Regions from separate parts of the Rahnella sp. AN3-3W3 genome, predicted to be linked through region 1. Evidence: predicted binding sites of a transcription regulator. Region 1 holds the regulator's gene; each other region holds the start of a gene.
What was found. Region 1 encodes PurR, which represses purine synthesis genes. Its sites were predicted from a motif close to CANGCAAACGTTTGCNTG; they were not measured.
Positions count from the first base shown of each region.

Region 2: a site for PurR is predicted at 1,149-1,166, ahead of UC15_RS22335 (L-serine ammonia-lyase). Genes of this name have one in related genera too.
Region 3: a site for PurR is predicted at 1,303-1,320, ahead of purT (formate-dependent phosphoribosylglycinamide formyltransferase). Genes of this name have one in related genera too.
Region 4: a site for PurR is predicted at 2,016-2,033, ahead of purM (phosphoribosylformylglycinamidine cyclo-ligase). Genes of this name have one in related genera too.

Region 1 is NZ_JYDG01000020.1:39,808-42,975, reverse strand. It holds gene punC (purine nucleoside transporter PunC) at 1-135, opposite strand, end outside; gene punR (DNA-binding transcriptional activator PunR) at 272-1,177, shown strand; gene purR (HTH-type transcriptional repressor PurR) at 1,228-2,253, opposite strand; gene UC15_RS26240 (YnhF family membrane protein) at 2,516-2,677, shown strand; gene UC15_RS07830 (C40 family peptidase) at 2,853-3,168, opposite strand, start outside.
Region 2 is NZ_JYDG01000104.1:9,855-13,022, forward strand. It holds gene pabB (aminodeoxychorismate synthase component 1) at 1-387, shown strand, start outside; gene UC15_RS22330 (CoA pyrophosphatase) at 384-986, shown strand; gene UC15_RS22335 (L-serine ammonia-lyase) at 1,194-2,558, shown strand; gene UC15_RS22340 (EAL domain-containing protein) at 3,013-3,168, shown strand, end outside.
Region 3 is NZ_JYDG01000104.1:5,306-8,473, reverse strand. It holds gene purT (formate-dependent phosphoribosylglycinamide formyltransferase) at 54-1,232, opposite strand; gene dbpA (ATP-dependent RNA helicase DbpA) at 1,492-2,874, shown strand; gene yebF (protein YebF) at 3,074-3,168, shown strand, end outside.
Region 4 is NZ_JYDG01000013.1:142,822-145,989, forward strand. It holds gene speG (spermidine N1-acetyltransferase) at 1-13, opposite strand, end outside; gene purN (phosphoribosylglycinamide formyltransferase) at 233-871, opposite strand; gene purM (phosphoribosylformylglycinamidine cyclo-ligase) at 914-1,951, opposite strand; gene upp (uracil phosphoribosyltransferase) at 2,300-2,926, shown strand; gene uraA (uracil permease) at 3,018-3,168, shown strand, end outside.

The DNA of each region.
Region 1 (3,168 bases):
GGCGCTGATCATTCCCGGACTGGTCATCAGGCTGGTTTGCATTGCGCTGAACGCAGGGAGGTACATATCTGTGGCTAAAAAGCCGAGCATGCTCAGGCCAGCCAGATAGAGCATAAATCCAAAGGAGGGTTTCATTATTATCTCGTTAATTTATTTATTGCAGATGATTTGATGCAGGGATCTGTTCGGAGGCAGATTTTAACGCTTTGATAACAGCGTTGTGAAACGTTAATATTTGCACTCTGCTATCAAAAATATTGAAGGCTAAAGTATGTGGTCAGAATACGCTCTGGAAGTCGTTGATGCGGTGGCAAGAACCGGAAGCTTCAGTGCGGCGGCACAGGATCTACATCGGGTGCCTTCTGCCATCAGCTACACCGTTCGTCAGCTCGAACAATGGCTGGCGGTGCCCTTGTTTGAACGTCGACACCGTGACGTCGTTTTAACGCCAGCGGGCAAAGTTTTCGTGGATGAAGCGCGGGTTCTGATAAAAAAAATGATAGCTACACGACGCCAGTGTCAGCAGGTTGCCAACGGCTGGCGGGGCGAGTTACGTATTGCTGTCGACAGAATCGTTAAACCGGCAAGAACCCGGCGACTGGTGCTGGATTTCTATCGTCATTTTCCTGACACGGAACTGATTATTCATTCCGAAGTGTTTAATGGTGTGTGGGACGCACTGGTTGACGGACGTGCTGATGTGGCAATCGGTGCGACGCGTGCGATACCGGTTGGTGGACGTTTCAGTTTTCGCGATATGGGGTTTATGGACTGGCACTGCGTGGTCAGCTCGCAGCATCCGCTGGCGCAGTTACCGGGTGCGCTCAGTGATGACCAGCTCAGGCCTTATCCCGCATTATGTCTTGAAGATACCTCGCGGACGTTGCCCAAGCGTGATACCTGGACGCTTGATAACCAACGGCGTCTGGTTGTGCCGGACTGGACCTGCGCGCTTGAATGTCTGAGTGAAGGTTTATGTGTGGGAATGATGCCGGTACATCGCGTGAGCCATCGCATTGAGCAGCAGACCTTGCAGGTTCTGGCGCTGGAGAATATCTTCCCTGACAGCCCGTGTTGCCTCACGTGGGACCAGAGTAATCCGTCACCTTCACTGGCGTGGTTGCTGGAGTATATGGGTGATACAGAAACGATGAACCGTGAATGGTTGCGGGACTGAGAAATAAAACGCCTGCAAAAGCAGGCGTTATAAAAGATTAAAGGCAAACATTAACGGCGATAGTCACGGTACGGGCCATCGGCCACCGAACGACGCTCAACCAGTTTCGGATGCACCTCGATGGTCTGTGATTCTTCACGTTTGCTGACGATGCGGTCGAGTAACATAGTAAAGGCCATCTCACCCAACCGTTCTTTCGGCTGATGGACGGTCGTCAGTGCCGGAGAGAAGTACCGCGCATTACGCACGTTATCGTAGCCAATCACCGAAATATCTTGCGGAACGCGCAATCCGAGCTCATCAGCGGCGCAGATTGCGCCCATTGCCATGACATCGCCCCCGCAAAAGACGGCGGTGGGGCGTTGTTTCTGCATCAGAATCTTATGCATCGCCTGATAACCTGACTCCGGCTCGAAATCGCCCTGAACCACCCATTCTTCACGAAGCGGGATATTGGCTTCCGTCAGCGCTTTGACAAAACCCTGGAAACGACCGCCGCCGGTGTTACGCGCCAGCTGTCCCGGGATCACGCCAATATCACGATGCCCTCGTTCGATCAGATAGCGTCCGGCCATATAACCGCCTTCGAAAGCATTATCGATAATGCTGTCGGTGAAGTTTTTACGCGCTTCGCCCCAGTCCATCACCACCATCGGAATCGAACGATACTCTTCAAGCATATTGAGTAATTCGTCAGGGTATTCTGCGCACATCACCAGCAGACCATCGACGCGTTTTTGCGCCAGCATTTGCAGATAGGCCTGTTGTTTTTCCAGATTATTGTGCGAGTTACACAAGATCAGCGTATAGCCTTTGGAGAAGCAGCTGTTCTCGACGGCTTCAATCACCTCGGCGAAATAGGGCGCTTCACTGGAGGTTGCCAGCAGACCAATCGTCTTGGTGTTATTCACTTTAAGACTACGGGCTACGGCGCTCGGAGAATAATGTAGCTCTTTAATGGCAAGCAGCACCGCTTCCCTGGTTTCTTCGGCGACGAAACGTGTTTTATTGATGACGTGCGACACGGTTGTAGTGGAAACGCCAGCGCGCTTTGCGACATCTTTAATCGTTGCCATGTAAAGAATGACTCCTGAACTTCCGTGCTTCAGCACGTTAGCATTATGTTAATCGTTTGCTTGCGTTGATTACACTGCGGACATCTAAAAGGGCAGTGTAATCATTGGGTGGATTCTTCAGAATGAGGCGTGAAATGCTCTCGGGTGAAATCGACCGGCACACAGGCGTGTTAACCGACAATTTTCTCTTATAATGCATGAAAGTGGAAGTAAAATTGTCATGTTCGCATTGTCATTCAGCAGAAGATTTTAAAAGTGAATTATGCGAAAATGCGTTGGCACACATTTAGTGTGGCTAAAAGAAACGCCACAACTTGATCCGAAAGGGGGTTTGATGGACAGCAACCTGAAATTATCGTTGATCACCACGGTATGCGCTTTGCTCATGATTATCGCTTTCAGCTTCACGGCAGTGATGAACTAATCTGGCACTAAGACAGTAGTGAGACGCAACAAAAAAGGGCGATACCTTTCACAGGAATCGCCCTTTTCAATTTTACGCAGTGACCGTTACCGCCGATACTCTTCCCTGCAGAAACTCTTCGTTAAGTGCTATTCAATGGCTGATTAGCGAAACCTCAGACTTAACGAATTGTTTATTATCGGATTGTTTTTGGGGTCATCACCCGACGCGCGCCAACATAGTGGTCTTGCCAGTAATCGTCGCCCAGTGAGGTGATTTTGATGTCTTCACCGGTTCTTGGCGACTGGATAAATTTGCCGTTGCCAACATAAACACCCACATGATCCGCTGCGCCGCGGTTGTTGATTCTGAAGAACACCAGATCACCGCTTTCAAGTTCGCCACGTTTCACCGGCGCTGCATCGCGCAGGTGGTACATCTCGTTTGCCGTGCGCGGCATTTTAATGCGGATCAAATCTTTGTAAGCGTAATAGACCAGACCGCTGCAATCA
Region 2 (3,168 bases), on a different contig from region 1:
TTTGTGGTTGAGCCGTTTCCGGCGGTGCATCATCTGGTCAGCACCATCACTGCGCAGTTACCGCAAGAGTGCCATCCTGCGGCCTTGTTACGCGCCTGTTTCCCGGGCGGTTCCATTACCGGCGCACCGAAAGTGCGTGCAATGGAAATCATCGAAGAACTCGAGCCACATCGCCGCAACGGCTATTGCGGCAGCATCGCGTATATCAGCTTTTGCGGCACCATGGACAGCAACATCACCATCCGCACGTTACTCACGTCGCAGGGAAAAATTCATTGCTGGGCAGGCGGCGGGATTGTGGCGGACAGTCAGGAACAGGCAGAATATCAGGAAACTTTTGATAAGATTGCCCGAATTCTGCCTCAGTTAGGAGAAACATCATCGTGACTTTGCTGGAACAACATGCGCCAATTCAGACACTTTCCCCCGCTGTTGAAGATTTCATATTGCGCTTTCAGTTGCAGCAACCTCGCCAGCCCGCACCGGCGCTGCGTGGAACCCGTCACGCTGCGGTGCTGATCCCGATCATTTGCCGCCCCGAACCTACGCTGTTACTGACACGCCGATCAGATCAGCTGCGCAAACACGCGGGACAAGTCGCCTTTCCCGGCGGCGCGGCGGATGCTTCTGATGCGTCGATTATCGCCACGGCCTTGCGTGAAGCGCAGGAAGAAGTCGCCATTCCGCCTGAAGAGGTTTATGTATTAGGCACACTTTCGCCGCAGGATAGCAGCAGCGGTTTTCGGGTCACTCCGGTAGTGGGGCTGTTACCCGTCGATGTGCCGCTGCATCCGGCTGAAGACGAAGTCGCCGAGTTATTTGAAATGCCGCTGAGTGAAGCTTTTGATCTGGCCCGTTATCACCCGCTTGATATTCATCGCCGGGGCATTCATCACCGCGTTTATTTGTCCTGGTATCAGCAGCAATTTGTCTGGGGTCTCACCGCCGCTATCATCCGCCAGCTCGCCGGACAGGTCGAAGTCTGAGCGCTCTGATTACATAGCGATCACACTTTTGCATCAAATAAGTTTATTTCATGCGAAAAATGAAACTTTTGCCTCTCAGCCCTTTTAAACTATAAGTCTATCCATAAGAACAAGAGAGCCGTCCATAAAGACGAAATCTCGCTGTCGTTCATTTATGGAAGCCAGGGATCCCGTTCCCTGCCGCAATCTATTACAGGAGTATTCGACGTGATTAGCGTTTTCGACATGTTCAAGGTCGGGATTGGCCCTTCCAGTTCCCATACTTTGGGCCCGATGAAAGCCGGTAAACAGTTCGCTGATGACCTGCTGGAAAAGGGCATGATGCCTGCCGTTACGCGTGTCGCCGTGGACGTTTTTGGTTCTTTGTCTCTGACAGGCAAAGGCCACCACACAGATATCGCCATTATTTTAGGCCTGGCCGGTAATCAGCCAGACACCGTCGACATTGACGGAATTCCCCATTTTATCCGCGACGTTGAGCAACGTGAGCGTCTGCCGCTGGGGAACACTCAGCATGAAGTAGACTTCCCGCGTGATACCGGCATGGTGTTCCGCGGTGAGAATTTGCCACGCCATGAGAACGCCATGCAAATCCATGCGTTTGCTGGCGATAAAATGATTTACAGCAAAACGTATTATTCCGTCGGCGGCGGTTTTATTGTCGATGACGAACACTTCGGTCAGCCGGTTCTCGACGAAGTCACCGTGCCTTACAGCTTTAATTCGGCCAGTGAAATGCTGGCTAAATGTAAGGAAACCGGCCTGTCATTATCCGGGCTGGTGATGAAGAACGAGTTGGCGCAACACAGTAAGCAGGAGATCGACCAGTATTTCGAGAAGATCTGGCACACCATGCAGGCGTGTATCGATCGCGGTCTGAATACTGAAGGCGTGTTGCCGGGGCCGCTGCGGGTACCGCGCCGTGCGTCTGCTCTGCGCCGGATGCTGGTGTCAAACGATAAGCTTTCCAGTGACCCGATGAACGTGATCGACTGGGTGAATATGTTTGCGCTGGCAGTTAACGAAGAAAATGCCGCAGGCGGACGCGTAGTGACTGCGCCAACCAACGGTGCATGCGGCATTGTGCCGGCGGTACTGGCCTATTATGACCAGTTTATTCAGTCGGTCAGCCCTGACATTTACCTGCGCTATTTCCTGACCTCCGGCGCTATCGGCATTTTGTATAAAATGAATGCGTCGATTTCTGGTGCAGAAGTCGGTTGTCAGGGCGAAGTGGGCGTAGCCTGTTCGATGGCGGCAGCAGGTCTGACGGAATTGCTGGGCGGCAGCCCTGAGCAGGTGTGTGTCGCTGCCGAAATTGGTATGGAACACAACCTCGGTCTGACTTGTGATCCGGTAGCCGGACAGGTTCAGGTGCCGTGCATTGAGCGTAATGCCATTGCTTCGGTGAAAGCGATTAACGCTGCCCGGATGGCACTGCGCCGCACCAGCGAGCCAAGAGTGTCTCTGGATAAAGTGATCGAAACCATGTACGAAACCGGTAAAGATATGAATTCAAAATACCGTGAAACGTCGCGTGGTGGTCTGGCGATTAAGGTTCAGTGCGACTGATTTTACTGTCGCGTTGATAATTTCCTGCGGTTCTTCAGCTGAAGCATTTTCAGCGGGTTTACCGCAGGAAATATTATCCGCACGATAGCTGGCAGCAATAAAACCTTCGTTAATGACAACCTGTTGTATTATCGAAACATAATGGATGTGTCACTTGCATTATACCCTGCAGGTACGGCATGCTGTTTTCCGCCTGATTTCCCCGATCGGTGAGCCTCTTGATACAGAAAAATACAGGCCGGGTTCTTCGGGGAAAATATAAGTGACAACGTCACTTAGGCTGACTTTCTTTAATTTTCACTCAGAAACTGAGTGTATTTTCCGCAACTCAGGCTGAGCATCCGACGATTTACAGCTACTATCAATAAAAACACACTGGCTGTTACGCATCGGTAAACCTTTAAAAAAAATAATTTGAGCCTGCAATTAACACGGGATAAAAAGGATTAGAACGATGCTGTTCTCCCAGACCGGACTTGCGAAGTATCGCTACTATCGCATTGCGCTTGCCTGCGCGATGGGGATATGTACTTTGCTTCTGACGCTTGGCATTCGTATTTACGAACAAGCACAGGTCATTGCAGAAGACCAACAACGTGTCGCGCTGCAC
Region 3 (3,168 bases), on a different contig from region 1:
ACCGGACCCTTTTCAGGCGTCCGGTTTTTTTTCGTCTCAGCATTCTGAATCGTCTAGCCTTTAACAACCACAGCAGCGGCCGCTTTTTTCGCCTGTTCCACGGCGTCTTCAACATTGTCTGCAATCGCCATCGCCACACCCAGACGACGTTTGCCACTGATTTCCGGCTTGCCGAACAGACGAACCTGATTGTAGCCCGTCAGCGCATTTTCCAGACCGCTGAACGTGACGTTATTGCTGGTCAGTTCCGGCAGAATCACGGCAGATGCAGAAGGGCCGAACTGGCGGATTTTACCTACAGGAAGGCCGAGGAACGCGCGCACATGCAGCGCAAACTCGGACAGATCCTGAGAAATCAGCGTCACCATACCGGTGTCGTGCGGGCGAGGGGAGACTTCGCTAAAAATCACTTCGTCGCCGCACACGAACAGCTCAACGCCGAACAGGCCTTTGCCGCCCAGCGCTTTCACCACTTTCTCCGCGATGTCTTTTGCACGCTGCAATGCCAGCTCAGTCATCTGCTGTGGCTGCCAGGATTCGCGGTAATCGCCGTCTTCCTGACGGTGTCCGATTGGCGCGCAGAAATGAATGCCGTCAACGGCGCTGATGGTCAGCAAGGTGATTTCAAAATCAAACTTCACCAGTCCTTCAACAATCACGCGTCCGCCGCCTGCACGGCCGCCTTGCTGCGCGTAATCCCATGCGGTCTGTAACTGATCGGCGCTGCGGATCAGGCTCTGGCCTTTACCGGATGAGCTCATGACCGGCTTGATAATGCATGGATAACCGATGGCGTCGACGGCCTGACGGAAAGTCGCTTCATCATCAGCGAACTGATACGTCGATGTCGGTAATTTCAGGATTTCAGCGGCCAGACGGCGAATGCCTTCGCGGTTCATGGTCAGGCGGGTCGCTTCGGCGCAAGGCACCACGTTGTGGCCCTGTTTTTCCAGCTCAACCAGCATGCTGGTTGCGATGGCTTCGATTTCAGGCACGATAAAATCAGGGCGTTCACTTTCGATAACTGCTTTCAACGCGTCGCCGTCAAGCATATTAATCACATGACTGCGATGAGCGACCTGCATCGCCGGTGCATCGGCGTAGCGGTCAACGGCGATCACTTCCAGGCCAAGACGCTGACATTCGATGGCCACTTCTTTACCCAGCTCGCCAGAGCCTAATAACATGACGCGGGTGGCGCCGGTGCGCAGTGCAGTACCAATGGTTAACATAGCTTCGTACCCAGATCTGTGGTGAGTGAAAACAGGAATTTCGGCGCGCAGTATATCTGAAATAAATGGCGACGAAAACGATTGCGCGGCACGCCAGGTAAAATTCTCTGTGCAAAAAAAACGTGTTTTACAGGTTTTTTTAGCCTGTTTTCTGCTGTTTAAGGCAGCCGGTGAGCGTCTCTGTTATTATTTAGCCAAACCATGGCGTCAGGCTTCCTGCCGCTGCCCCGATTTTTGCCTCACATAAAGAGTTATCGCCTTGAGCACGCATTCCTTTTCTGCCCTGACATTGCCCGCTGAGCAACTTTCCAACCTGAATGAACTGGGTTACACCGATATGACCCCGATTCAGGAAGCCTCTTTGCCTGCCATTCTGCAAGGTCAGGACGTTCGCGCTAAAGCCAAAACCGGCAGCGGTAAAACGGCCGCCTTTGGTATTGGTTTGCTGAACAGCATTACCGTTTCACAGTTTGTTGCTCAGGCGCTGGTGCTGTGTCCGACTCGCGAACTGGCCGATCAGGTCAGTAAAGAGTTACGCCGTCTGGCGCGATTTACCCAGAACATCAAAATTCTGACCCTGTGTGGCGGCCAGGCGATCGGGCCACAGCTCGAATCCCTGGTCCATCCGCCGCACATTGTGGTCGGCACGCCGGGCCGTATTCAGGAACATCTGCGTAAAGGCACGCTCAAGCTCGACGAGCTGAAAGTGCTGGTGCTGGATGAAGCTGACCGCATGCTGGACATGGGCTTTAGTGAAGATATCGAAGATGTCGTCAGCTATACGCCGCAGGACCGCCAGACGTTGCTGTTCTCCGCGACCTATCCGGACGGCATTGAGCGCATCAGTTCCAAATTCCAGCGTCAGCCGCTGAAAGTAGAAATCGAAGGTGAAGATGACATTGCCGATATTCAGCAAATCTTCATTGAAGCCGGTAAGCAACAGCGTTTATCCCTGCTGGCTGCGGTGCTGTATCAGTATCAGCCAACGTCCTGCGTGGTGTTCTGTAATACCAAGCGTGACTGTCAGGATGTTTGTGATGACCTGAAAGCGAAAGGCATCAGCGCGCTGGCGCTGAATGGCGATCTCGAACAGCGTGATCGCGATCGCGTGCTGGTGCGTTTCTCCAACGGCAGTTGCCGTGTGCTGGTAGCGACAGACGTGGCCGCGCGCGGGCTGGACATTAAACAGCTGGGACTGGTGATCAACTATGAGCTGTCTTTCGATCCGGAAGTTCACGTTCACCGCGTGGGTCGTACCGGCCGTGCAGGAACGAGCGGTCTGGCCGTCAGCCTGGTGACGCCGCAGGAAATGCCGCGTGTGACCGCGCTGGAAGATTATACCCGTCAGCGTTTCACCTGGCAGCCTGCTGCTCAGGCGCTGGCCGCAACGCCGGTGGCGTTGGATCCTGAAATGGCGACATTGTGTATTGATGGCGGCCGCAAAGCCAAAATCCGTCCCGGTGATATTCTCGGTGCGCTGACCGGCGATGCTGGGCTGACCGCTGCTGAAGTTGGTAAAATCGATATGTTCCCGGTTCACGCTTATGTGGCGATCCGCCAGAAAAGCGCGAAGAAAGCATTGCAGCGTTTGCAGGAAGGGAAAATCAAAGGCAAAAACTGTAAGGCCATCATTTTACGATAAAGGCTTTGCGCTGATAATTTTACGTTAACGGCTTATCTTTGAATTGAACGTCATATTGTTAATGTTGTGTTATTGCCTTGTTGGGGATTATATTATCTAACGCAAGCGATGACCTTGTAATTGGTAGGGCTATTGTTTTTAAGGTCCACGGCTCCGGCAAGGTCAACTGGATGAACGACAAAGACTGGGAAGACGAACGATGAAAAAGGTAATCTTGGGCGCTGTGATGGCCGTTGCAGGAATGAGCAGCCTGAGCCAGGTCGCACAGGCTGATGAACCTGAAGTGAGAACGGC
Region 4 (3,168 bases), on a different contig from region 1:
TATGGCTAAACATGGGGTGTTCCTCAACTATAAAAGCCGTTTTATGAGGGTAACCTTCGTAAATATGAGGTCTGAAACAACCGTGTTTCAGATGAAGGTCGCGCACAAACGACGTTTAAACGTGCGCCGGGATGTGCATTATATCGGGTGAAATGTAAACAAATGTCAAATGATGGAAAATAAAAAACCGGCACGTGGCCGGTTTATAGTGAAATTGTGAGGCAAGAGCAGATTAATCTTCTGCGTATCCGCGCTCACAAAGCGGATTGTTATCCAGAAACGCCTGACCGTTTTGCAGTGATAAACGTCCGTCAACAAACCAGCTGACCACCAACGGATAAATGCTGTGTTCCTGCGTTTGCACGCGGGCAACCAGCTCTTCTTCCGTATCCTCAGCAAAAACAGGCACTTTGGCCTGTAAAATCACCGGGCCGCCATCGAGTTCTTCCGTCACGAAATGTACGGACGTGCCGTGTTCAGCATCCTGATTTTCAATCGCCTGACGGTGAGTATGTAAACCCGGATATTTCGGCAGCAGGGAAGGGTGGATGTTAATCATGCGCCCCGCAAAACGCTGAACGAATTCGGCGCTCAGGATCCGCATGTAACCCGCGAGTACCACCAGAGAGGGCTTGAAAGTTTCAATAGCATCAGCCAGTGCAACGTCAAAGGCGATGCGATCTTCGTAAGCTTTTACATCCAGCGCATGCGCCGGAATATCGGCTAAACGGGCTCTTTCAAGCCCGTATGCAGCGATTTTATTACTGAAGACTGCACTGATTTCTGCGTTGATTCGCCCCTGCTGGCAGGCATCGATCAGGGCCTGTAAGTTGCTTCCCTCGCCCGATACCAGAACCACAATCCTTTTCATATCCCTACCTGTCGTCTTCAGTGAATAGAGTGACCTGACTGATTACTCAATAACGACGCGCTTAGCGGAGTCAGAGGCCTTAACATAGCCAATTTTCCACGCTTTTTCACCCTTGTCATTCAGTAACGCAATGGCCTGGTCGGCACGTTCTGCCGGAAGTGCGACCACCATGCCCACGCCACAGTTAAAGGTGCGGTACATTTCGTGACGGCTGACGTTACCGGTAGTCTGCAACCAGGTGAAGACGTCCGGCCATTCCCAGCTGGCTTCTTCGATGATGACCTGAGTGTTTTCCGGCAGTACGCGCGGAATATTTTCCCAGAAGCCGCCACCGGTCAGGTGAACGATACCGTGAACGTCCACGTTTTCGATCAGATTGAGGATCGACTTCACGTAAATTTTGGTTGGTGCGAGCAGGTGATCAGCCAGGGATTTGCCTGCCAGTGTGGTGGTTTCAGGGTCAGTGTTGCTGACTTCCAGAATTTTGCGCACCAGGGAGTAACCGTTGGAGTGCGGGCCACTGGCGGCGAGGCCGATCAGCACATCGCCGTCAGCCACTTTGCTGCCGTCGATAATTTCTGATTTTTCCACTACGCCAACACAGAATCCGGCGACGTCGTAATCCTCGCCGTGGTACATGCCCGGCATTTCAGCGGTTTCGCCGCCGACTAACGCACAGCCAGACTGTTTACAGCCTTCTGCAATACCGGTGATCACACTGGCGGCGATATCGACGTCCAGTTTGCCGGTGGCGTAATAGTCGAGGAAGAACAGAGGTTCAGCGCCCTGAACGATCAAATCGTTGACGCACATCGCGACCAGGTCGATACCGATAGTATCGTGGCGTTGTAAATCCATCGCCAGACGCAGCTTGGTGCCAACGCCGTCGGTACCCGAAACCAGCACGGGTTCACGATATTTTTGCGGCAGCGCGCAGAGAGCACCAAAACCCCCTAATCCACCCATAACTTCCGGGCGACGGGTCTGTTTTACTACACCTTTAATGCGATCTACCAATGCGTTACCGGCATCGATATCTACGCCTGCGTCTTTATAGCTGAGAGAGGTTTTGTCGGTCACTGCGAAGTCCCCACGGCGGTTTGGGTTGGTGGTTGAAGAATAAAGCGGGGCAATTCTAACAGTGGAAGCAAACGTTTGCGAGCGCCTTATTCAGAGTCACTATCTATACTTAAAGATACAACACTTAGCCGAAGTCATTGGCGTTGCAGCAAGGCAGCAAACGAGCGAATCCCGACGAGCTGACTTGAGTCAGTAATTCGGGTGAGAGAGAGCCGCTAACGCCGCTGCGGCTTCAATGAAGAAGGATAAGTTGATTTGGATCAGGCTAATTGGTATGGCGTTCAAAAAAAATGGCGTTATAATCTCGCGATTTTTTTTTGCAGCTCAACCACCTTAGGAGAATAAATAATGAAGATCGTCGAGGTGAAACACCCGCTGGTGAAACACAAGCTGGGCCTGATGCGTGAAAACGACATCAGCACGAAACGTTTTCGCGAACTGGCTTCTGAGGTGGGAAGTCTGCTGACGTATGAAGCGACTGCCGATTTAGAAACTGAAAAAGTCACCATCGAAGGCTGGAATGGCCCGGTGGAAATCGATCAGATCAAAGGCAAGAAAATTACTGTCGTGCCAATCCTGCGTGCCGGTCTGGGCATGATGGAAGGCGTACTGGAGCACGTTCCGAGTGCGCGTATCAGCGTCGTCGGCGTGTACCGTGATGAAGAAACCCTGAAACCTGTGCCGTATTTCCAGAAACTGGTTTCTAACATCGAAGAACGTCTGGCGCTGGTCGTTGACCCGATGTTGGCCACCGGTGGTTCTATGATTGCCACCATCGACCTGCTGAAAAAAGCGGGCTGCCAGAGCATTAAAGTGCTGGTGCTGGTTGCTGCTCCGGAAGGGATCGCCGCTCTCGAAGCCGCGCACCCGGACGTTGAACTCTACACCGCCTCGGTGGATCAGGGACTCAACGAGAAAGGCTACATCATCCCGGGACTCGGTGATGCGGGCGATAAGATATTTGGTACGAAGTAATCAATTAGCCGACTGAAGAGTCGGCTTTTTTTTGGAATTTTTTTGCACGTCATACACAACACAACATCACACCATTGAGAGGATCACATTCATGACCCGTCGTGTCATCGGGGTAAGCGAACGTCCGCCATTGCTGCAGACAATCCCCCTGAGTTTTCAGCATCTGTTTGCCATGTTTGGTGCCACCGTTCTGGTTCCCATTCTGTTTAAGATAAACCCGGCAACGGTGCTGCTGTTCAATG